Regions from separate parts of the Enterococcus sp. AZ170 genome, predicted to be linked through region 2. Evidence: a T-box and tRNA genes for the amino acid it is inferred to sense, from the RefSeq annotation. Region 2 holds a T-box; the other holds one or more tRNA genes.
The links. A T-box is a leader RNA that pairs with one kind of tRNA and senses whether it is charged. The one in region 2 lies ahead of argS (arginine--tRNA ligase), so its partner is inferred to be a tRNA-Arg.
Positions count from the first base shown of each region.

Region 1 (11,877 bases), 1.5 Mb from region 2:
TTCCTTCTCTATGATTTTCTCACAGCCAAAGTAATTATCCTGAATCGAAACTAGATCTTCGTTTATATCTATTATGAATGCATGAATATGATGCTCTTTTTGATACATATTACAGTAATTCAGAAAAAAATAATCTAGTTTAATTATATAACTCCCACTCTGCTCTATTTCCACTTCAATAGCAGGATTAATTTTTTCCTCAAGAAGTATACCAAAATAGTTCAAGAAATAGTAATCATAATAATGATCTTGGGTAGCGATTGTAAATAAATTAGAGTGGCATTGCTTTCCATATTCCAAACCAGCTCTCCAAAAAAAATGTTTAAATTCATAATTCATAGCTTTTAATTTTTCTGCTAAAAGCATCTCAAAACAATTAAACTGTGGCTCTTGTAACATTTAATCTACCCCTCTATTTTTAAAATAATGTGATTGCAAAAATCCGAATACATAAATTATCTGGTAATTTTATATAGTCTACTTTATATTCTGAATCTAAAGGTACCTTCATCTCAAAAACAGAAGCCTGTTGATTGATTTTTCTTGCTTCTGGGTGTTGGGAAATAACATATTTTGTTGTGTAAAAAATAGAAGTATTCTCAAAATTGACAGATGTTCTGCTAAAATTCGGGAAATTAACTTCTACTTCATACTCGCCTCTTTCTGATCCAACAACGACTTTTTCTATATAATCACCATACAACCCCAAAGCGATGATTCCCAGATAATCAAATTTTTCTTTTGCTTCAATTTTAATATTATTATTTTTCGCTTCAAAATTATCTAATTCTTCATCATAGCAAATTTTATAATCTGATCGATTGCTAAATATATTTTTAGGGTAAGGAAAAGCGGTACCCAATAAAGTCAGCATAGCCTCATTATCAAGATCATCTTTCTGATAAGCTTTGTTATTGAAATGTTTTGATATATTTATACTTTTCATTCAGTAGGGCTCTCCAATTCAGCACAATATTTTTTAAGCTTTAGAACATCTATTTTTCTGTTAGAGGTCAATGGCATTTTTTTTATTTTTAACACTTTAGGAATTTTGTACTTATCGAGTTTAAACTTTAATCCATCTCTTACGATTTTTTCTGAACATTCTCCCTGATAGACCAAAAAGAAATGGTCATCAAGTGTAAATACTTTTGCAAAAACCACTTCAGGGGTTTTCATTGCGATTGATTCTATTTCAAATGGATCAATCCGATAGCCATTATATTTGATAAATTCTGAACTGCGCCCTTCAAAAAATAAGTAACCTTGCTGATCAATATAAAATTGATCTCCAGTTCTAAAATATCGCGCTTTATCAATCTCAAAATAGTGGATAGCTTCTTCTGTTGATTTATCTGATAAATATCCAAATGTAACACTTGGTCCTTCTACAACTAATTCGCCATAACCATATTCACTTAATTTATTTGATTCATGATCTATCACATAAGCTTTTGTTCCCGGCAATGGTTTTCCTACAGAAGTTGGTTTAAATTTGAATTCTTCCGGAGTTAAAATAGAAACTCTCTTACATTCCGTAATGCCGTACATAAAATAGATATTTAAATTTAGATTTTGTTCCCAAATTAGTTCCTGTATTGAAGGAGATAAATATTCTCCTGTGTTTGTTATCGTTTTTAACGACAACATATTCAACAAATTGTTTCTTTTGGCCAACCAGATTAAATTTGTTGTCGTTTTAGGTAATGAGGGCAGAAAAGTTATTTTTCTCTCTGAAATAAAAGACAGCAGCGCAAACTCTGAATACTCTTCAGAAAAGAATTCTAATCTACAATTTTTAATTACTGTAAAAAAAATATGATACAATCCGTAATCAAATGTAATCGGAAGAAATAGACCAATTCTATCCTCCGAACTTAGTTTCAATATCTTTAAAATAGATTCGATACAAAAATAAATATTAGACATCATTATTTTAATCCCTTTGGGTACACCTGTAGAACCTGAAGTAAAAATGGTCAGTACTTGTCTATCTTCAATGAAATAGTCAATATCAGTTTTATTTCCAGTATACTTTGAGGAATAAATTGACTTGATAGAAATCTCATTATTAACTAATACATTCTCACTCTCCATAATAATTATTTCTGGATGAAAAATAATTCTACGTTGTTTTTTTGATTTACTTTCTCTTTTTAAATCAACTAAACAGACATTTATTCCTAAAGTAATTGTAGCTATCAATATAGGAATAATTTCAATCTCATCAAAAAATTCAATTAATATACTTTGATCAAATATTTTATGGGCATTGAAGTAATTTATACAACATTGAGTTTTTTCATATAAGATTTTATTAGTTAGTTCATTTTTCCCTGACTTAAAAATAATTTTATAAGGACTATTTTTTGCATTTTTAATCACATTTTTATATAGAATATCGCATTCTCCTTCCTAAGTTGCTATAATAATTTTTTGTTCATTTTACCTATTCAAACAGTATTTATTTAAGGAATTCTTGTTTTATATTAACGAACTTTTTTGTTGCACATAGTATATTTAGTCAACTTTTCTGATTTTATTAAGTATTCAGCAGCTTTTTTATATTTTCTATGATTAAAATAAAAATGGGCCAAGCTTCTAATAGCAGCTTTTTGATATAAAAGCACATGATTGTTACAAAAAAAACTACAACACAAAAGCATTGTCTCTTCATAATGTAAAAAATTAATATTTTCTTCTAAATTAATACAACAATACATATAAATATGCTCTAGTGTTTTATTGTAAATTATTCCTTTGACTTTTTTTAATTCTTCTTTTGCAAGTTCCTTTTCGCGAATTTCTAACAAGCAAAAACTCTTAATGATCTTTAGAAAATTGTCTTTAGGTAATTTCTCATTATTCTTATCAATCAATTCTAGACTATCTTGAAAGCTTTCTTTTGTTATATGCTCCATGATAAGCAGCATTAATTGCTTTTGATTACAGTCTGAATCACTCACTTCATCTTGAAAAACAGTATTTTCGACCTCTGTATTTAAACTTGCCATAATTTGTATAACTTCTTCAACTTGCCAATTCACTTTCTTCTCGATACTATCCGTACATCTTCCTATTTTTATCAACTGCTCATTACAAGCAGAGGCTCCTTCATAAATTTTTTTTAAGCAAAAAACTAGTTCTATAACATTTGAATCTTCTGAAGAAATTAATTCAGACATTTTATTGATTAAAGAATAGAAAATATCAAAATTAATACAGTCTAATTTGAACATTGCAGACTCAAATTGACAATTTGAAAATAAATCAGCGATCTCATAAATATTATCAATAAAAAAATGTTTAAATAACTCATTTGTTAATCTCATATTTTTAAAATGATTTGATACCTGCATTCTATCTAACATCAAAAAATATGTTTGCTGGTCAAAATGATACTTACCTGATATCATATTTGAAAAATGACTTTCACTTATAATTCCTTCACATAATTTCTTTTGTGGAATACATTTTTTCTTACATAAGAATAATGCAATAAACATTCTCATCCTTTCACCCATTTAATCTCCACCTTTTTTAACTTAATTCTAATAAAAAGCCAGCATTTTTTTAATACTTTATGCTAAGCAACAAAATTTTTTCTTTTATTCACAGTTTATTAAGAAATTATAGAAATACTTTTTTCTTCTATTTTATGCTTAAAATACAAAAAAAAAGCCAGAATTAGTCTATTCTAACTGTTCCAAATACAGTATCTTACTAAGTATATTCCAACACCCATTCCTACCATGCAAACTAGAGTTTGGGACGTAAGTCCTAAGAACCAAAAAATAGAAGACCGAAAATCATAAAAAAGATTTTCAGTCTTCTATTTTTTAGATTATGGGGAGAATCATGTTTATTATTGGGTCTATTCAATCGATATTTCCTTAAATTTACAGCCATTAACGCAAAGCCAATTTCATTATGTGTCTTCTGTTTTCCTCGAACAGAGAACCGAGTGAAGCCTAAACAAGCTTTCAAATGTCCGAAAGCTGGTTCAACGTCAATTTTTCGTTGACGGTAGAGTTTACCTGTTTTTGCTTCTGAAAGTAGCTGTTGAATCCTCGCTTTAAAGTATTCCCAGTTCATGTTCTTATGAATCCCACAATTCTTGTTACTCTTCGCTTTTGTACATTGGCTTCGAAGAGGACTATTCGAGCAGTCTTCACGTTCATATTGTTTTAAATACCGTGTAAACCCATACTTATCTGTACGAATAGAATAATTTCGAAAATTCATTATAAAGGAAGGTTGATTTCTCAGTGAGCTTTTTGTCAAAGTTATCAACGGATTTTCTCCAAACAAAGGTATATTTATTTGCGTTGGCTTCAATCTTTGTGCCATCTATAAAAATGTCATCTTCATCGATTAATTGTTCCTTGACTAATTGACTACGGAATTGGACGAAGCACTCCCGAAGGAGTGCGTTCACTAAGGGATTCACACGGAAACGATTGATCGTTCGATAGCTCGGCTGATAACTTTGAGTGAGCCACATCATCCGGATACTATCCTTCGTTAAAGCTTCAATCTTTCGACCAGAGAACACAGATTGTGTATAGGCACATAAAATCATCTTCATCATCATTTTCGGATGATAAGAAGAAGGGCCCATTTGATGGTGAAAAGGAAGAAAATGTGCCTCGGGAATACTTTCAACTAATTGATCAATAGCGAATGCGATATCATTATTTTCTAACTGAAAGCTAAAATCTAGAGGAAGAATGACTTGATTTGTGGTATAATTTTTAAAAATAATCCAGATGTCAATCAATTTGACTGGTATCTGGATTTTTCGTTAGGACTTATTATACGAAAACTAAACTCGTAAAAAAAACAAAAAAAGGCTACCTCCTACCTAATGCGTAGTTAGCCATAATTGGTCTAGAACACTTTAGCAGTTATATATTAGAGTGTTCTTTCTATTTTTTAAATAACTTTCTCCAAGTTCATCATAGCGGGACTGATCGGAAAACATCCGATAAATGATACGTAACAATAAATGAACGGTCGCTACAACCGATTTTTTGTGTCCAGCATTTCTTCTTACTCGAAAGAAAAATGCTTGAATTCGAGTAGGTTTCCCTTGGGAAACCGCCAGTGCCCCTTGTGCTAAGACTTTTTTTAGATAAGAATTTCCTTTTCCTACCCGTTTACTTCGCGTCTTTCCAGCACTTTGATTATTTCCTGGACTCGCTCCTGCCCATGAAGCCAAATGCCCAGATGAGAGGAAAACAGACATATCTATTCCTACTTCTGCAAGTACAACTGCCGCCGTTCTTCGATTGATTCCAGGGATTTCCTCTAAACGTTCTACGTATTCTTCATAAGGAACGAGATAGTCGTTTATTGTTTCTTCGACTTCTACTAATTGTTTTTCTAGGGATTCAAGCAATTGAGGCACTTTTCTGCGTAATGTTGTATAAACACACTCTAAAATGAGTGTTTCTGTGATTGGCCTGTTTTTTACTAAAGCATAGAGCAACGCTCTACCTGATTTTCCGTAGATATCTTTAATCACCGAGGTTAATTTGATTCCAGCATTCTGTATTACCATGTGTCCGCGATTTTTTTCCCGATTCAAATCTTCCACTAAATGTTTGCGATAACGTGTTAAATCTCTCAATTCTTGAATAGGTTCTGGTGGAACAAAACTTGTAGGAACGACTCCTAATCGTGTGAGACGAGCAATCCATTCCGCATCTTTCATATCCGTTTTTTTCCTGGAATATTTTTGATGTGACGAGGATTCGCTAACTGCAGCTCAAAATGATTCTGTAAAATCCGCCACACGCATTTCCAATAAACACCGGTACTTTCCATACTTATATGTGTGACTTCGTAAGAAGTCAACCAATCAGATAGGTCAAAAAGACCACGAGTTGTCGTATCAAAACTACCAAAGAATTTTTCTGGGCGTTTTTTCCCTTCAGCAGAACGAATAATGCACGCAACAATTACTTTTTGATGGATGTCTAATCCAGCACAACAAGAACGAAGTACATCTTCCATTTTCAACATTCCTCCTTGAAAAAAATTACAGAAGAGGTTATTCTACTTATAGAAACAATTTATTTTTATACGCAGGTTCTATGACCTAATGATTGGTGCAAATAAGTAGAATGATCTAGTTTGTCCCTCAAGGTTACTTGGAGCAGAACCTCAATAAGTGATCGACCTACAAGCCACTCCTGTCATCTCTAAGTATGACAGGAAAAAGCCTGCAGGTCGATCACTTTCGTTTTCATTCTGTTCGGTGAGGGCGATCGCCCTCATGGGTGTTTGTCCCAAGCTCTGGTCTAACTGTTAAAGTCTATTATGAGCGTGTTTTACAAGCCATAGTACACACCTCCATCTATATATTGATTTCAATACTAATCAGTACCACTATATATTTTATTATGTTTAACTTTTATTAACCACATGAGTTATACTTTTCAAAAGTGGTTACTTCGATTATGAAGTATTTATGTTTAATGATATTTATTTTTGTTCTCAAGGTATAAGTCATTTGTCATTTTCAACAATCACTCGTGAGAGCTATCGAACGTATAAATCTAATCCAAAACTCTGCATTCATTGTCCATTACTTGAACCCTGTACTCTGAGTGAAAAACATCAAAAAGTTGTGACTCGATATGTTTGGGCTGATCTGATGGACAAACTTGAACATCAACGCCATACGACGTTGAATAAAGAAATGTATAGAAAGAGAAAACAGACAATTGAACGAATATTTGCAGATGCAAAAGAAAAGCATGGAATGCGTTGGACGAACTATATATTTTCGTCCTATTTAGATAAGAATAAAGACTTTTGCGAGCCATGTCTATATAATAAAAAGAAGAGGTCAAAAGACTATTTGACAAGGGAGGTAAGACATTGGTGAGACACAAAAAAATGAATAAGGAGTGGTCAAAAAAGAAAACAAAGGAAATTACTAGAAGCCCATTATGAAGATGCAATTCCAATCGAACTTTTCAAAAAGGAACAAGCCACTTTGAAAAATTCACTTATCGGTATTGATAACCAATTGAAGCTCCATGTTAATTATGGTCAACATGCAAAAGAGAACTATAGTCGAATTCTTGAGATGATCGAAGGTTGCCATAAAGTGTATGCTACTGCACCCAATTATATCAAACACTTGTTTAACCAAGCATTATTTGCTAAAGTTCTTGTATACTCAAGTTGCAACCTATCTTATGAAGCTGCTGATAGCTTCGACCCCGTAATAAGCATTAAAGCGCACAATAAAAAAGAATCCGCTAATTCTAGCGGATTCTTCGACACATTTATCTCAGTACCTAACACCTTAAAAAATTTTTTTGGTGCAGGTTTAAATAATGACAAAATGGTCGGGAAGACAGGATTCGAACCTGCGACCCCTTGGTCCCAAACCAAGTGCTCTACCAAGCTGAGCTACTTCCCGTAGCTATAATAATAAAAAAAGACTAAATGCTTAAAAGGAACTAGTACCACTACCCTCTAAACCGTAGTCAGACATTTCAACTATGCACCCAAAGGGAGTCGAACCCCTAACCTCTTGATTCGTAGTCAAGCACTCTATCCAGTTGAGCTATGGGTGCTAAAACAAGGATCAAAGCCAGATGAATTCATCTACTTCGTACTTGCCAACATCTATTCTGTCAATTGTACAATTGACATTTATAGTGTTTCAAAGCAATGCCGAGGACCGGAATCGAACCGGTACGGTGATCACTCACCGCAGGATTTTAAGTCCTGTGCGTCTGCCAGTTCCGCCACCCCGGCGAAAGAACAAGCTAAGCGGAAAACGGGGTTCGAACCCGCGACCCCCACCTTGGCAAGGTGGTGCTCTACCACTGAGCTATTTCCGCAGTCTGGATGCCGGCTAAAGGATTTGAACCCTCGACCCTCTGATTACAAATCAGATGCTCTACCAACTGAGCTAAGCCGGCGTATAAGCGCCTAGTTAAAAACAAGACTAAAAATGCGGGTGAAGGGACTTGAACCCCCACGCCGTAAGGCGCTAGATCCTAAATCTAGTGCGTCTGCCAATTCCGCCACACCCGCAAAATATTCCTATGAGCCGTGCAGGGCTCGAACCTGCGACCCTCTGATTAAAAGTCAGATGCTCTACCAACTGAGCTAACGGCTCAAAAAATGGAGGTTGACGGGATCGAACCGCCGACCCCCTGCTTGTAAGGCAGGTGCTCTCCCAGCTGAGCTAAACCTCCAAGACAACACTTTAGCGTGGCGACGTCCTACTCTCACAAAGGGAAACCCTTCACTACAATCGGCGCTAAGAAGCTTAACTTCTGTGTTCGGCATGGGAACAGGTGTATCCTTCTCGCTATCGCCACCACACTGGGTGTTGTTGCTATTTAGTTGAGTGATTATTCACTCAAAACTGGATTGAAGTAATAGAATCAAACATTCCGAAAAACTTTTTTATTTCGTTTCTTTGGTTAAGTCCTCGACCGATTAGTATTGGTCCGCTCCGTACATCACTGCACTTCCACTTCCAACCTATCTACCTCATCATCTCTGAGGGGTCTTACTTTCTTAAAGAAATGGGAAATCTCATCTTGAGGTGGGCTTCACACTTAGATGCTTTCAGCGTTTATCCCTTCCCTACATAGCTACCCAGCAATGCCCTTGGCAGAACAACTGGTACACCAGCGGTAAGTCCATCCCGGTCCTCTCGTACTAAGGACAGCTCCTCTCAAATTTCCAACGCCCGCGACGGATAGGGACCGAACTGTCTCACGACGTTCTGAACCCAGCTCGCGTGCCGCTTTAATGGGCGAACAGCCCAACCCTTGGGACCGACTACAGCCCCAGGATGCGACGAGCCGACATCGAGGTGCCAAACCTCCCCGTCGATGTGGACTCTTGGGGGAGATAAGCCTGTTATCCCCAGGGTAGCTTTTATCCGTTGAGCGATGGCCCTTCCATGCGGAACCACCGGATCACTAAGCCCGACTTTCGTCCCTGCTCGACTTGTAAGTCTCGCAGTCAAGCTCCCTTCTGCCTTTACACTCTGCGAATGATTTCCAACCATTCTGAGGGAACCTTTGGGCGCCTCCGTTACTCTTTAGGAGGCGACCGCCCCAGTCAAACTGCCCACCTGACACTGTCTCCCACCACGATAAGTGGTGCGGGTTAGAGGGTTCATAACACAAGGGTAGTATCCCACCAGCGCCTCCACCGAAACTAGCGTTCCGGGTTCATCGGCTCCTACCTATCCTGTACATGTGGTACAAACACTCAATATCAAGCTACAGTAAAGCTCCATGGGGTCTTTCCGTCCTGTCGCGGGTAACCTGCATCTTCACAGGTACTAAAATTTCACCGAGTCTCTCGTTGAGACAGTGCCCAAATCGTTACGCCTTTCGTGCGGGTCGGAACTTACCCGACAAGGAATTTCGCTACCTTAGGACCGTTATAGTTACGGCCGCCGTTTACTGGGGCTTCAATTCTGAGCTTCGCCGAAGCTAACCCATCCTCTTAACCTTCCAGCACCGGGCAGGCGTCAGCCCCTATACTTCATCTTTCGATTTTGCAGAGACCTGTGTTTTTGATAAACAGTCGCTTGGGCCTATTCACTGCGGCTGACCGAAGTCAGCACCCCTTCTCCCGAAGTTACGGGGTCATTTTGCCGAGTTCCTTAACGAGAGTTCGCTCGCTCACCTTAGGATACTCTCCTCGACTACCTGTGTCGGTTTACGGTACGGGCAGTTGTTTTCTCACTAGAAGCTTTTCTTGACAGTGTGACATCAGGAACTTCGGTACTATTATTTCCCTCCCCATCACAGCTTGTCCGTACAGAGTAAAGCATTTGACTCTACTCAAGACTTACTGCTTGGACATGCACTTCCAGTCGCATGCATTCCTTAGCCTCCTGCGTCCCTCCATTGCTCAAACAAAAACAACTGGTACAGGAATATCAACCTGTTGTCCATCGCCTACGCCTTTCGGCCTCGGCTTAGGTCCCGACTAACCCTGGGCGGACGAGCCTTCCCCAGGAAACCTTAGTCATACGGTGGACGGGATTCTCACCCGTCTTTCGCTACTCATACCGGCATTCTCACTTCTAAGCGCTCCACTAGTCCTCACGATCTAGCTTCGACGCCCTTAGAACGCTCTCCTACCATCACACCAGAGGTGTGATCCACAGCTTCGGTAATATGTTTAGCCCCGGTACATTTTCGGCGCAGGGTCACTCGACTAGTGAGCTATTACGCACTCTTTAAATGGTGGCTGCTTCTGAGCCAACATCCTAGTTGTCTGTGCAACCCCACATCCTTTTCCACTTAACATATATTTTGGGACCTTAGCTGGTGGTCTGGGCTGTTTCCCTTTCGACTACGGATCTTATCACTCGCAGTCTGACTGCCGAATATGAATGAATGGCATTCGGAGTTTATCTGAATTCGGTAACCCGAGATGGGCCCCTAGTCCAAACAGTGCTCTACCTCCATCATTCTTAACTTCGACGCTAGCCCTAAAGCTATTTCGGAGAGAACCAGCTATCTCCAAGTTCGTTTGGAATTTCTCCGCTACCCACAGCTCATCCCCGCACTTTTCAACGTACGTGGGTTCGGTCCTCCAGTGCGTTTTACCACACCTTCAACCTGGCCATGGGTAGATCACATGGTTTCGGGTCTACGACTACATACTCATTCGCCCTATTCAGACTCGCTTTCGCTGCGGCTCCGGCTCTTCACCTTAACCTCGCATGCAATCGTAACTCGCCGGTTCATTCTACAAAAGGCACGCCATTACCCATTAACGGGCTTTGACTTGTTGTAGGCACACGGTTTCAGGATCTATTTCACTCCCCTTCCGGGATGCTTTTCACCTTTCCCTCACGGTACTGGTTCACTATCGGTCATTAGGGAGTATTTAGCCTTGCGGGATGGTCCCCGCGGATTCCGACGGAATTTCTCGTGTTCCGCCGTACTCAGGATCCTCCTAGGTGTTGCCAACATTTCGTCTACGGGGCTATTACCCACTTTGGCGAACCTTTCCAGGTTCTTCGACTATCTTGACAGACTACCACAACGGAGTCCTACAACCCCAACAAGCAAGCTTGTTGGTTTGGGCTCTTCCCGTTTCGCTCGCCGCTACTCAGGGAATCGAATTTTCTTTCTCTTCCTGCAGGTACTAAGATGTTTCAGTTCTCTGCGTCTACCTCTAACCAGCTATGTATTCACTGGAAAGTAACATCCTATAAAAGATGTTGGGTTTCCCCATTCGGAAATCTCTGGATCATAGCTCACTTACAGCTCCCCAAAGCATATCGGTGTTAGTCCCGTCCTTCATCGGCTCCTAATGCCAAGGCATCCACCGTGCGCCCTTATTCACTTAACCTTATGACCTTACGGTCAATTGTTTGGTTCGTTTCTCTAGCGATAGAGGCGTCACCAATAAAATAAGCTTCGAACAGTTAATTAACTCTTCAACGCGGTGTTCTCGGTTTGTTTTGATTACTTTTTTACTTCAATATCCAGTTTTCAATGAACAATTCGTTTGAGAGAACTATATGAATAGAAAAAATCAATTGATATCTTCTATTTATAAGAGTAAACCTCTCAAAACTGAACAAAGTGTCGACGAATGTGTAAGTTTCCGTAATATTCCTTAGAAAGGAGGTGATCCAGCCGCACCTTCCGATACGGCTACCTTGTTACGACTTCACCCCAATCATCTATCCCACCTTAGGCGGCTGGCTCCACAAGGGTTACCTCACCGACTTCGGGTGTTACAAACTTTCGTGGTGTGACGGGCGGTGTGTACAAGGCCCGGGAACGTATTCACCGCGGCGTGCTGATCCGCGATTACTAGCGATTCCGGCTTCATGTAGGCGAGTTGCAGCCTACAATC
Region 1 covers NZ_CP172947.1:3,406,264-3,418,140, forward strand. Annotated here, with positions in the region: gene IGJ55_RS16290 (hypothetical protein) at 1-399, opposite strand, end outside; gene IGJ55_RS16295 (hypothetical protein) at 419-946, opposite strand; gene IGJ55_RS16300 (AMP-binding protein) at 943-2,385, opposite strand; gene IGJ55_RS16305 (hypothetical protein) at 2,490-3,524, opposite strand; partial or broken gene IGJ55_RS16310 (transposase) at 3,781-4,762, opposite strand; partial or broken gene IGJ55_RS16315 (IS110 family transposase) at 4,901-6,018, opposite strand; partial or broken gene IGJ55_RS16320 (transposase) at 6,446-6,781, shown strand; tRNA gene IGJ55_RS16325 (tRNA-Pro) at 7,362-7,438, opposite strand; tRNA gene IGJ55_RS16330 (tRNA-Arg) at 7,522-7,595, opposite strand; tRNA gene IGJ55_RS16335 (tRNA-Leu) at 7,694-7,779, opposite strand; tRNA gene IGJ55_RS16340 (tRNA-Gly) at 7,794-7,865, opposite strand; tRNA gene IGJ55_RS16345 (tRNA-Thr) at 7,874-7,946, opposite strand; tRNA gene IGJ55_RS16350 (tRNA-Leu) at 7,980-8,061, opposite strand; tRNA gene IGJ55_RS16355 (tRNA-Lys) at 8,074-8,146, opposite strand; tRNA gene IGJ55_RS16360 (tRNA-Val) at 8,153-8,225, opposite strand; rRNA gene rrf (5S ribosomal RNA) at 8,240-8,355, opposite strand; rRNA gene IGJ55_RS16370 (23S ribosomal RNA) at 8,453-11,364, opposite strand; rRNA gene IGJ55_RS16375 (16S ribosomal RNA) at 11,639-11,877, opposite strand, start outside.
Region 1: it has a tRNA-Arg gene. The T-box ahead of argS (arginine--tRNA ligase) is inferred to sense a tRNA for this amino acid. The anticodon was not compared.

Region 2 (11,877 bases):
CGACGCCGATCGATCCTTGTGCTTCTGCAAACAAGCTCATATATGCAGAGCGTTGTCCTTGTGTCAGTCCACCACCTACACCTGAAAAAACAGGGATGTCTGCGGCTTCAATAATACTTTTAGTAATCGCTGGATGCGGTGTAAAAGGATACACAGCGATTACTGCGTTTGCATCTGTGTTTCGAATAATAGCAATATCAGTCGTAAAAATAATTGATTTGATTTTTTTCCCAAAAATCCGAATACCACTGGCCTTTTTGATTACTTTCGGTACTTGTACAATATCTTGTTTCAAAGGTGTAACAATTTCTGGTACCCACTTTTCATCCATTCCCACCACTCCTTTTTACTTCATTGATCAATGATCATATTGATTGAGATCATAACTCTCGATCACGTGAATCACCTTATCTGCATACGTAGGATCTGTTGCATAGCCGGCCTCTTGTAATGCGCGTGCAGCCTGTTTATAGTTTTTCGCTAAAAGGACATTTTCATACAGTCGGGGATTCCATGTCACACCATTAACAAATAAACGCGTGTGATCGTCCATTGATTCTTCCCAGGTATTGTAAACTCTAAAATCTCCCTGAATCACAATCCATTCTTCATTGATGTATTCTCTAGTCTCAAGATTGATTTTTTTTTGGTCTCCATACGCTTTGATCCCAAATAAGTTGTTATACTTTGAAGCAAGAGTACTCTGTCCCCAATTTGATTCTAAAATGCCTTGACCTATAATAATACTGGGTAAAACACCATAAGACGCTTGCAATTCTTTCGCATGAGGGCTTATTCGATCGATAAACTGTTCTTTTGATACTTCTTCTTTTTGCTGAGCAGTTTCTTCTATTGTTTTTGAGCTGTCTGATAATACATTGATTGAAAAAACAAACGCTATACCAACGATCAGTAATCCTGCAAAAAGCATTGGTAAATTAGTTTTTCTTATTTTTTTCTTCTTATACCTTTGACTATTCATACATTCCCTACTTTGTTTTGTATTCATTTCCGTATTAATCCTTCTTAGTTTAGGATAATGGCTGACTGATTATATCAGTTTTTTTTCATACAATCAATCAATAGCTGTTGTAGTCATAGTTGTCGATGTTTTCATTTGTATTTCAGACGTAGATATACTGGTTGAAACGGTTGTACTTGTTTCTTCGGTGCTCTCATTTGTATTATTATTTTTATCTTTTGAGGCTGGATGACCAAATAAGACAAAAATTACAGCACCTAGTACTATGATAACCGATAAAATACCTAAAATTTGTTTCAAAAAAAAACTCCCTTACTTCCTTATTCACCAACGTAAGTACCCATCAAATTTTCATTTACCCAATCAAGCAATTCTACTTTTGAGCCTTCTAATTGTCCTTGTAAGGTAGCTGGCAATCGGAAAGTGACAATATCATCAAATCCCCATTCACCGTAAGACAGCGTGACTTTTAAATCAATGAATGCTTGTTCTTTTTCTTCATGGTTTGCTTTTGATGGAATCAACTCAGCAATACCAGCTCCTGATTGCAGCCATTTTTTAGCGATTAGTGTTTTTAAACGTTTGTATTCTGAAACAGCAATATTTCTTTTTTCTGGGAACAGAACGGTTTGACGTAATATTTTTTGTGTCAACATCCATTCATAATCAGAAAATAAGTTTTTTACTTTTTGCATTTGCTCACTCGTTAAATTGACTCTACCTTTTTTCCAGTTATCCCAATTTTCTTTTGAGGTTTGGAGATAGTCTGTATAAAATTTTTCTTCTGTTTCAAATTGCTCAATAATTGCATCAATAAGAATATCTATATACATTTGGTGCATGACTTTCGCCTCCTTTCCTTATTTTACTGAAAATATCCGAAAAATGCATCTCTTTGGATCACTTATTTCTATTTTTTTAAGAAACATTCAATTTTTCCCGATAAATAATCAAACATCTTCAGGCTTCTAATCAAAATATCCCTTCATTTCCAACTTCTCATGTATAATAAAATTACTGAGTTTCCCAACCTGATACGTTTGTTCAGCATCAACCAAAAATTACTTTACTCAGTAGCTGGATTAAACCATCCGCTTCTAAAATTAGGAGGAATCATTATGAAACAATACAACTGGGGCATCATTGGACTTGGAGATATCGCAGCCAGCTTTGCGAATAGTTTCCACCAAGAGAACAGCCGTATCGCTGCGGTTGCATCTAGAACCTTAACAAAAGCGCAAACATTTGCTAAGGAACATGCTATTTCTACAGCCTATGGATCATTTGAAGAATTATTAGCTGACGACTTGATCGATATTATCTATATTGCTGTACCTAATCGACAACATATTTCACATATTTTAAAAGCATTGGAAGCTGGTAAACACGTTCTTTGCGAGAAAGCCATCACGATGAACAGTGAAGAATTGACCGTAGCAATAAGATTGGCTGAAGAAAAAGGGTTGATACTGGCCGAGGCGATGACGATTTTCAATATGCCTTTATATCACGAATTAAAAAGCCTGATTGATGCGAATCGTTTTGGTAAATTAAAAATGATTCAAGCACCTTTTGGTAGCTATAAAGAGCCTGACCCTAACAATCGCTTCTTTAATCCAGATTTAGCTGGCGGTGCTCTTTTGGATATTGGAACATATGCAGTATCTTTTGTTCGTTGGTTCTTCACTGCTCAGCCTAAGGTCATAGCTTCAGTTATGCAGCCATTTTCAACTGGTGTAGATGAGCAATCAGCAACGATTCTACAAAATGACGTACAGGAAATGGCAACTGTTTCCTTAAGTTTTCAAGCAAAAATGCCTAAGCAAGGGATTGTAGCTTTTGAAGAAGCGTATATTGTGATCAACGAATACCCACGCGCAGATGAAGCAAAAGTCTATTTTAATGATGGAACGGTTGAAACAATCATTTCAGGTGATACTAACGAAGCATTGAATTATGAAATTACAAACATGATCAAAATAATCGAAGGAACATTACCGAACCAATCACTTTTTTTAACCAAAGACGTCATCGATCTATTAGATCAAATGCAACAAACTTGGATAAATTAATATAATCGCCTCTAATTGTTGTATTCATTTACGACAATTAGAGGCGATTATTCTTAAATCAATCTTTAATCAATAGATCAGATTACATTTCATTTGGCGCATGTAAACCAAGCAATCTTAAATCTTCCTTGATAATTGTTGCCATGGCATAAACTAAAGCTAAACGTGATTCTTTTTGTTCATCGTCAGCTAAAATTTTAACATGAGCATAGTATTTGTTAAAGGCTTGTGCAACTTGGATCGCATGTTTTGCAATCACTGATGGTTCATATTTATCAGCTGCTTGGATAACAACTTCTGGGAATTTTTGCAATAACTTGATCACTTCCCAGCTCTCTTTATCATCTAAGGCATATTCTTTTGTCTCATCAATCGTAAAATCAGCTTTCCTTAATATACTCATTGCACGTGCATGAGTATATTGCACATAGGGGCCTGTTTCCCCTTCAAAACGAACAACTTCCTCTAAGGCGAAGTCAAAATTATTCAAGCGATCATTTTTCAAATCATGGAAAATAACTGAACCGATCCCCACTTGTCTAGCCACTTCTTCGCGATTTGGCAAATCAGGATTTTTTTCCATAATTTGCTGATTTGCTAGTTCAACTGCTTCGTTTAATACCTCTTCTAATAAAACAATTTTCCCTTTACGAGTTGATAATTTTTTACCACCTTGAGTAATCAATCCAAATGGAATATGATGCATATCTTTAGACCAATCAAATCCAAGTTCGTTTAAAACAGCTTTCAATTGTTTGAAGTGATTACTTTGCTCATTCCCTACAACGTAGACTGCTTTTGCAAAATCATATGTCCGTTTGCGATAAACAGCCGCAGCTAAATCCCGTGTAATATAAAGCGTGGCCCCATCTGATTTTTTGATCAATGCTGGATTCAAATCATAAGCAGATAAATCAACGATTTCTGCTCCTTGATTTTCTTGTAATAAATGTTTTTCTTCTAACATTGTAACGATTTCAGTCATTTTATCATTGTAGAAAGCTTCTCCATTATAAGAATCAAACGAAACTTCCAGCATTGCATATATTTTGTCAAACTCTTTCAACGATTCTGTACGGAACCATTGCCATAGTTCTGTTGCTTGTGCATCGCCTTCTTCTAGTCGTTTAAACCAAGCACGAGCTTGTTCATCTAGTTCAGGTTGTGTTTCAGCTTCTTCATGAAAGTGCACATATAGACGTAATAATTCAGTGATAGGTGCCGTTCTAACAGCCTCTTCAGAACCCCATTTTTTGTAAGCCACGATCAACTTACCAAATTGAGTGCCCCAATCGCCTAAGTGATTGATGCGAATCGGGGTGTAGCCGATTTTTTCAAGAATAAAAGCAATCGAATTCCCAATAACAGTCGAGCGCAGATGTCCCATCGAAATTGGTTTAGCGATATTAGGTGACGACATATCAATCGGGACGTTTCCCTTTTCACCGATCGAACTATCTCCGTAATGTCCTTTTTCTTTTGCAATTTGGCCGATGACTGTTTGACTGACCATTTTTTTATTCATGAAAAAGTTCAAATAAGGTCCAACTACTTCAATTTTTTCAAAGTCTGTTCCACCAATTTTCTCTGCTAGATCAGCCGCAATTTGTTGCGGTGCTTTGCGGTATACTTTAGCTAATGAAAAGGCTGGAAAAGCAACGTCTCCATGATCGGCAGATTTAGGATTTTCCAATAATTCTGTAACTGTTTCTAATGATAGGTCTTCTTTTACCACTTCAAAAATGGCTTTTGCTACGATTTCTTTGTTGTTCATAAATATCCTCCTGATGGTTGATTATATTGTTTAAAAGGTAACTTCTCTCACTTTATTTTTCAACTATTCTTCATCCTCCACTCTAGCTATGCCAATCGTACTCCTTCGATTTTTAGAGCTTTAGCTCTTATAAATTGATGAGATCACACAAAGTGGAGTGATGAACAACAAAAAAGTCTCTAGTGTTAAAAAACACCAGAGACGAGATTTTCCCGCGGTACCACTCTAATTGTTCATTCTTTGCAAAAGATGAACCCTCTTAATCTAGTAACGGTAGATAACCGTCTGCCTATGCAGATTCTCCAAAGTGCGTTTCCTTCATTTGATTATCTTCGGCTTTCACCCTCCCGAAATCGCTTGGTTAATTCTAATGAAGTACTCTCTTTTTCAATGAATCAATATGAAACTGGATTTATTATAGCAAATATTTATCGCTATGCCTAGTGTTTGGTTGTTGATTTTTACTCTTTAATAGTCATAAAGGTCAAACTAGGATCAGCATTTAATTGATAATCGGCAAAATGACCCTTTTCTGCTTCAACAAAAGCCGCAGCTCCGACCATCGCCGCATTGTCACCACATAATCTAAGCGGTGGCACAATAAAGGTTACTCCTGGTAGTTTTTTTGTAACTTCTGCTCTTAGCCGATCACGTAAGCCTTGATTCGCTGCGACACCACCGGCCATCACTAGCTGCTTAATTGGATACTCTTGGCAAGCACGAATTGTTTTGGCTACTAAAACGTCAATGACACTCTCCTGAAAACTTGCCGCTAAGTCTTGAATCACTAATTCCTCATCTCGTTGCTGCGCATTATGAACTGTATTGATGAAGGAACTTTTCAACCCGCTAAAACTAAAATCATAATTATCTTCCTTAATCATTGCTCGTGGAAATTGATAAGTATCTTGACCTTGATGCGCTAAGTTATCGATTTCTTTCCCACTCGGATAGCTTAATCCTAAAACTCTACCCACTTTATCATACGCTTCACCAGCTGCATCATCTCGTGTTTCGCCGACGATTTCAAATGAGCCTGTTTCTTTCATGTAAACCAGTTCTGTATGACCGCCACTCACTAATAGTGCCATTAAGGGAAATTGCAACGGTTCTACAAATTGGGCTGCATAAATATGGCCAGCCATATGATTCACTGGAATCAACGGTAAATCGTGTGCCCAAGCAAATGCTTTAGCAGCCGAAATCCCAATCAATAACGCCCCAACCAAGCCTGGGCCATAAGTAACACCAACCCCACTCAATTCACTGGGTTTGACATCCGCTGTTGTCAAAGCGTCTTCAATACATAATGTAATCTCTTCCACATGATGACGACTAGCCACCTCTGGCACCACACCGCCAAAACGCTGATGACTTTTGACTTGAGAAGCTACGACATTCGACAATATCAGGGAACCATCTTCAATAATGGCAACACTCGTCTCATCACAACTACTTTCAATAGCGAGTATTAATTTTCTTTCCTTATTAAAAAAAGTCATTGACTCATTTTCACTTCCTTAACAGTTAAACACATGACCACTCCGTCTTCTTTAGGATGACTATAATAATTTTTTCGACGGTTGATGGGTTTGAATCCTTTTTTTTCATATAATTTTTGTGCTTTTGAATTAGACACACGTACTTCTAAAAAAGCCTGAGAAACGTTTTGTTCAACAAAGCGTTGGATCAGTTGATCGATTAATCGACTACCATACCCTTGGTGTTGAAAATCTTTGTTGATCACAACATGAGTGATCTCCACTTCATCTAAAACCAAGTGATAACTGACAAAACCAAGCCATTGTTCTTGATCGATCAGCACAAGATAATCACTCGTTTTTTGAGTTAAGTCAAGGCTAAATTGTTCTAGGGACCACGGCGAACCATTGCTGTATGACTGATTGCTTAAAGTCCAAAGTTTTTCCGCCGCCTGATTTACTGGTAATTGTTCTTTTGAATAATACATCTTTCACTCTTCTTTTAAGTGTAACATCATTTCTAATGCATCTTCTTTATTTTCCGAATAATAGGCTGGTTTGATCGTATTCGAAACAAAACCCAGTTTCCGATATACACGTTGAGCATTTTTATTGCTGATCCTTACTTCTAAAGAAATTGTTTGACAATCGTTGACTCTTGCAAATTCCTGGACCTCTCTGATCAAAAAACTACCAATTCCATTTCCTTGATATTGAGTCAAAACAGCGACATTTGTAATGTGCGCATCTTTACCAAATATCCGACATCCAACAAAACCAATCGTTTGCTCATCCTTTTGAATAAGTAAATATAAGTGCGGCTCTGCTGCTTGAAGTTCCATCAAAAATGCTGTTTTTGTCCAAGGTAATTCCCCAGCATAGACTTCTCTTTCAATCGAAAGAAGATCTTTGATATCATCAAGTACAATTGCACGTATAAAATATTCTTGCTTTGAAATTTCGACCGTTCTGGCATCATAGGGTCGATTTTTAAAGAATTTTCCTAGAATACTATGAAAAAGATTAAATTTTTTCAACATAATTTTCTACCTCTGATGTATGTTCTTTTAGCCAATTTTCTTCTGCTTCCACACGTTTTAAATAATTAGGCAAAAAGTGGTGAATTTCTGGTTCTGGCTCCGCTTCTCCACCAATTTCCGCAAGAGTCACACCACTGGGAATTTGCCACTGAGTAATTGGATTGATCTGTGCATGGGGTAATACTGATTCGATTTGAACACGGAATTTTTCAACATCTTCTCCAACGAAATAAACTTGTTCAAATTCTTTTAATTCTTCTAACCACACGTCTATTGCACTATGGCGATCTGCTTTGATCATCTTCAACTTGCCATCAACATATTCATAAGCCCCAGTGTAAACATTATTTCTTCGGGCATCAAATACTGGAATAATGGGGCCTTCAATCCGCACACAATTGGCAGCTAAGGTCTTTAAACTTGAAACACCAACTAATTCTTTCTTTAGTGTATACGCAAGTGTTTTCGCTGTCGTTACACCAATTCGTAAGCCTGTATAAGAACCTGGTCCTTGAGCCACAACGATTCGATCAATGTCAGTAGGTGTCAACCCAATATCTTTTACTAATCGTGTGATTGTAGGCATCAAAGTTAAGCTATGGTTTTGTTTTACGGTGATTGTATATTGTCCTAATAGTTTCTTCTCTTCACAAACTGCAACTGCCAACGTTTGATTCGAGGTATCGATTGCTAAAATCCGCACAAAAAAGTCCCTTTCTTTCATCATCTAGTTGGTCTATTGTAGCATATTTTTATTCTTTCGTAAAAACATGAAGAATTAAAAGCAAAAAGAGGCAAAATCGCTTGTTGCGCTTTACCTCTCGCTTGATTGATTAGTTGCTATTCGCTTCTAAATAATCAATCAACGGTTTGCTGATATTGGTTGCCGTATCATTTTTTCGAGAATCTTCTACCATGATCATCGCAGAGAATTTATTATTACTGCGATCCATCGCTAAAAGAAAGCTATTTTCTTTCCCGACTGTATCTTGCTTCTCTTTGATTTCGGCAGTTCCAGTTTTGGCTGCTAAAGAGAAATCTGGATTATACATATTATGAACGTATCCCGTTTCATCTTCTACGCTACCTAACAAATCAGTCACAATTGTATTCGCTGCATTTGCACTGATCACATTTTCTTTCACTTTTGTTTCTTTATTCAGTTCAATTTTCGGATAAACAAGTTTCCCTTCATTTTGGAAAACAGTATACATAGCAGCCTGTTGAATCGGTGTCACTAACAGTTGTCCTTGACCATATCCTGTATCTGCCAATAAAATTTCCGAATTAAATTTATCTTCATTCGAGATTTGTGCTGGATTCATCGGGATCGACAAATCTAGTTTTTCGCCAAAGATAAATTTGTCCAGACCTGTTCTGAATGTTTCTTCACCCATCCGTAAGGTTTGTTCTGCAAAATAAATATTATCAGAATTGACTAATGCTGTTCTTAAATTTACTGGGCTAGCTTCTTTAACTCGGGTCACGAAGTAATCCCCCCAAGATGCATCTTTTTGCCATTTCAAGCCATTGATTGCAATTTCTTCTTCTGGTTTTAAGGTGCCGGCATCTAAGCCAATTCCGCCGGTGATTGTCTTAAAGGTCGATCCAGGCGCATATCCTGTCGCAAATCGGGCAGTAAATGGTAAGTTTTCATTGGTTGCATACGCATCATAATCCGTTTGAGAAATGCCATTCGCCATCTTATTTGGATCAAAGGATGGTGAACTAGCTGCTGCTAATAAATCGCCTTGTTGAGGGGCCATGATCACAGCACTTCCTGGACGATTATTGAAAATGTTATAGGCTTGAGATTGTACATTCTTATCAATCGTCAACTGGATTTTTTCGCCATCCTTTTTATCCACTTGCTGAAGGACACTTTTTGGTGTACCGTCTTCCTGAGTAATCGTGATACTACCGCCGTCTTGTCCTCTTAATTGTTTATCATAAGCCTGCTCTAAACCAACTTTCCCAACAACGCCATTACTACTTAAAGTTGGGTCTTTCTCAATGTCCTCTGCTGTGATTGTGCCAACATAGCCAACCAATTGCGCAGATGCTTCCTTCAATGGATAATAACGAACAGTCGCATCCTGAGAGGCAGCTCCTTTTGGCAAAGTCGTAACTGGTTCAAAAGAGACTGTTAACGGTACGAAAGAATCCGCTTGGACCCATGATTGCTTGAGTTTTTGTTCGATTTCATCTACAGAAATCTTGAACTGATCACTAAATGCTTTGATATTATTCGTTTTTTCTTGTCCTTCTCCTAGTTTCCCAGGTACAATGCCTACTTGATCAAAAGCTTGGTTGACAGCTAAGCCTTCTCCATTGCGATCGATGATTTCTCCTCGGTTTGCTGCATCTACCCCAATCGAAATTTTGTCTTGTCCTGTCATTTCAGGGAAAATCAGATTAGGCGCCCAGTTGATTTTATATGTGTCAGTATCCTTTTGGATCGTTGTTTTATAGGATAAATCTGTCAGATTGCCAAGTGGCGTAGTCATCTCTAAATTGTAAGTAAATGTGTATTTTCCTTCTTTTTCTTGGGTGACTTTGATGTTTTTGCTCTTGATTCCTTGCGCTTGAATACCAGAAAAAATCGTTTGGTATTTTTCTACAACTTTGGCATCATCATAACCACTTTCTTTTACAGAAGTTTCATTTAGTAATTCAGGTAATTGCTCAAATTCTTGTTTTGAAAGATAGTTTAAAAAAGACTTCGCCGATTTTTCTGCTTTATTCAACTCTTGATTTTTCTGCCACGAACTATAAGCAAAATAACCTCCCGCCAAAACTATTACAGCTGCGGCAGCGCTAATCACTATGATCACTGGTTTATTTCCTTTTTTTTTGGTCACTCTTTCCATTTTCCAATCCCCCAAATCTTGTTTCTTTCTATCTATTCATTATACCTTATTCATCTAAATCTATGATAGAAAAAAGAAGTATTTATCAAAATTATAAATAATTCGACTTTTTTTGCGCTGATAAATATTATAAGTACAATTTTATTTATAGTCAGCGATACAATAATGTTTTCATCTATTCATTTGCAGGTATAGTCAAAAAAATTATGGTAGCAAAAAACTTTATGAAAGCCATAGCTTTTAACCCTAAAAAAGGAAAGCCTCGTATTTTACGAATGACTTTCCTTGTATATTTTAAATTCTATTAAAACTCTTTAGTACATATTCTTCTGCTTCTTTACTCCAAATACCATCAGTCTTGTGAAGGATATCAGCTAATTGAGCATTATGGTTTTCCATTTCCGCTAATGGAAGTAATTTAGAAGACAAATGTGTGTAAACTAACTTCTTCCCTCCACCAATTTCTGGTTGATGCAAGGTTGTCTCGGCTACCGCATCCAACCCTAAAATATGCGTGACGACATTGGCAACTTTTACTTGTTTTTTTTCAATCAGTTCAACAGCCTTGCGCATGTCCTCTGTATTTCCACCTGAAGTTCCAACATAATGAGTGAATGAATAATGTACATCATAGAAATTGATTGGTGCTGAAAATGATTTGTCTTGCGGCCCTGCAAAGAAGTTCAGACAGCCATCTGGGTTCAGTAATTTAGAAGCATCCGCGACAACGTCCGAAACAGGAACCATTACAAAAATATCATCAAATCCTCCAGAAACCGTTTGTTTTAGAACCTCAACTTGATTTTCTAACTCTTTTACATTGAGATATGTCACTTCAATACCATTTTGACTTAGATATAATTTTTCAGCACGTTTTAATTTTTCGTCACTCATATCCGTGATCACAATTTTTTTAGGTGTGGTCGGCCCATGCAAGGCATAATCGATTGCTAATAAGCCCATTGGACCGGTACCGCCCATAATTAGTAGATGACCATCTGATTTGATTCCCATTCTATGTTCATAAGAGCCTTCAATCAAATGATAATTTGCTTCAAATGCGCCAATCACACATGATAAAGGTTCGATCAATGAGCCTTCAAAGTAAGTCTCTCCTTTATATGGAATTAAGCAGTCCTGCTCCATAACATCTCGCGATAAAATGATGTACGTTGCATCTCCTCCTGTATAGGCATAGGAATATCCTGGACAATCTGGACGATCTGGCAATTGAAGGTTTGCTTGTACTACGTAGCGCTCTCCTGCTTGGTATTTCCCTTGCCATTTACTACCCACTTCTAAGATCTCACCGCAAAACTCATGCCCAATAATAATTGAGTTGTGCTCTAAATCTTGCGGTGCCTTTTTGTGTTCTTGACCTTGATTAGCCAGTTTCCATGTAGACATGCAAATACTATCTGTCACAACAGAGGCCAAAATTTCATCCTCTTTAATTTCAGGTAATTCAAACGCTTCTAAGCGTAAATCTTTTTTTCCATATAAACGGACTGCTTTTGTTTCCATCCTAAAATACCTCCAACTATTTTAATTTAAAAGACCTAATCCATACCCTACAATTCCCACTGCGAATAAAACAAAAATCAATACAATCGGGCTTACCTTTTTCTTCAATAATTTCATCATTAACAAGGTCAATC
Region 2 covers NZ_CP172947.1:1,956,091-1,967,967, forward strand. Annotated here, with positions in the region: gene IGJ55_RS09410 (hydrolase) at 1-331, opposite strand, end outside; gene IGJ55_RS09415 (glycoside hydrolase family 73 protein) at 359-982, opposite strand; gene IGJ55_RS09420 (hypothetical protein) at 1,076-1,282, opposite strand; gene IGJ55_RS09425 (hypothetical protein) at 1,303-1,824, opposite strand; gene IGJ55_RS09430 (Gfo/Idh/MocA family protein) at 2,101-3,054, shown strand; gene argS (arginine--tRNA ligase) at 3,137-4,828, opposite strand; T-box leader at 5,023-5,228, opposite strand; gene tsaD (tRNA (adenosine(37)-N6)-threonylcarbamoyltransferase complex transferase subunit TsaD) at 5,290-6,330, opposite strand; gene rimI (ribosomal protein S18-alanine N-acetyltransferase) at 6,327-6,797, opposite strand; gene rimI (ribosomal protein S18-alanine N-acetyltransferase) at 6,801-7,349, opposite strand; gene tsaB (tRNA (adenosine(37)-N6)-threonylcarbamoyltransferase complex dimerization subunit type 1 TsaB) at 7,333-8,052, opposite strand; gene IGJ55_RS09460 (penicillin-binding transpeptidase domain-containing protein) at 8,183-10,219, opposite strand; gene IGJ55_RS09465 (zinc-binding dehydrogenase) at 10,514-11,743, opposite strand; gene IGJ55_RS09470 (mannose/fructose/sorbose PTS transporter subunit IID) at 11,765-11,877, opposite strand, start outside.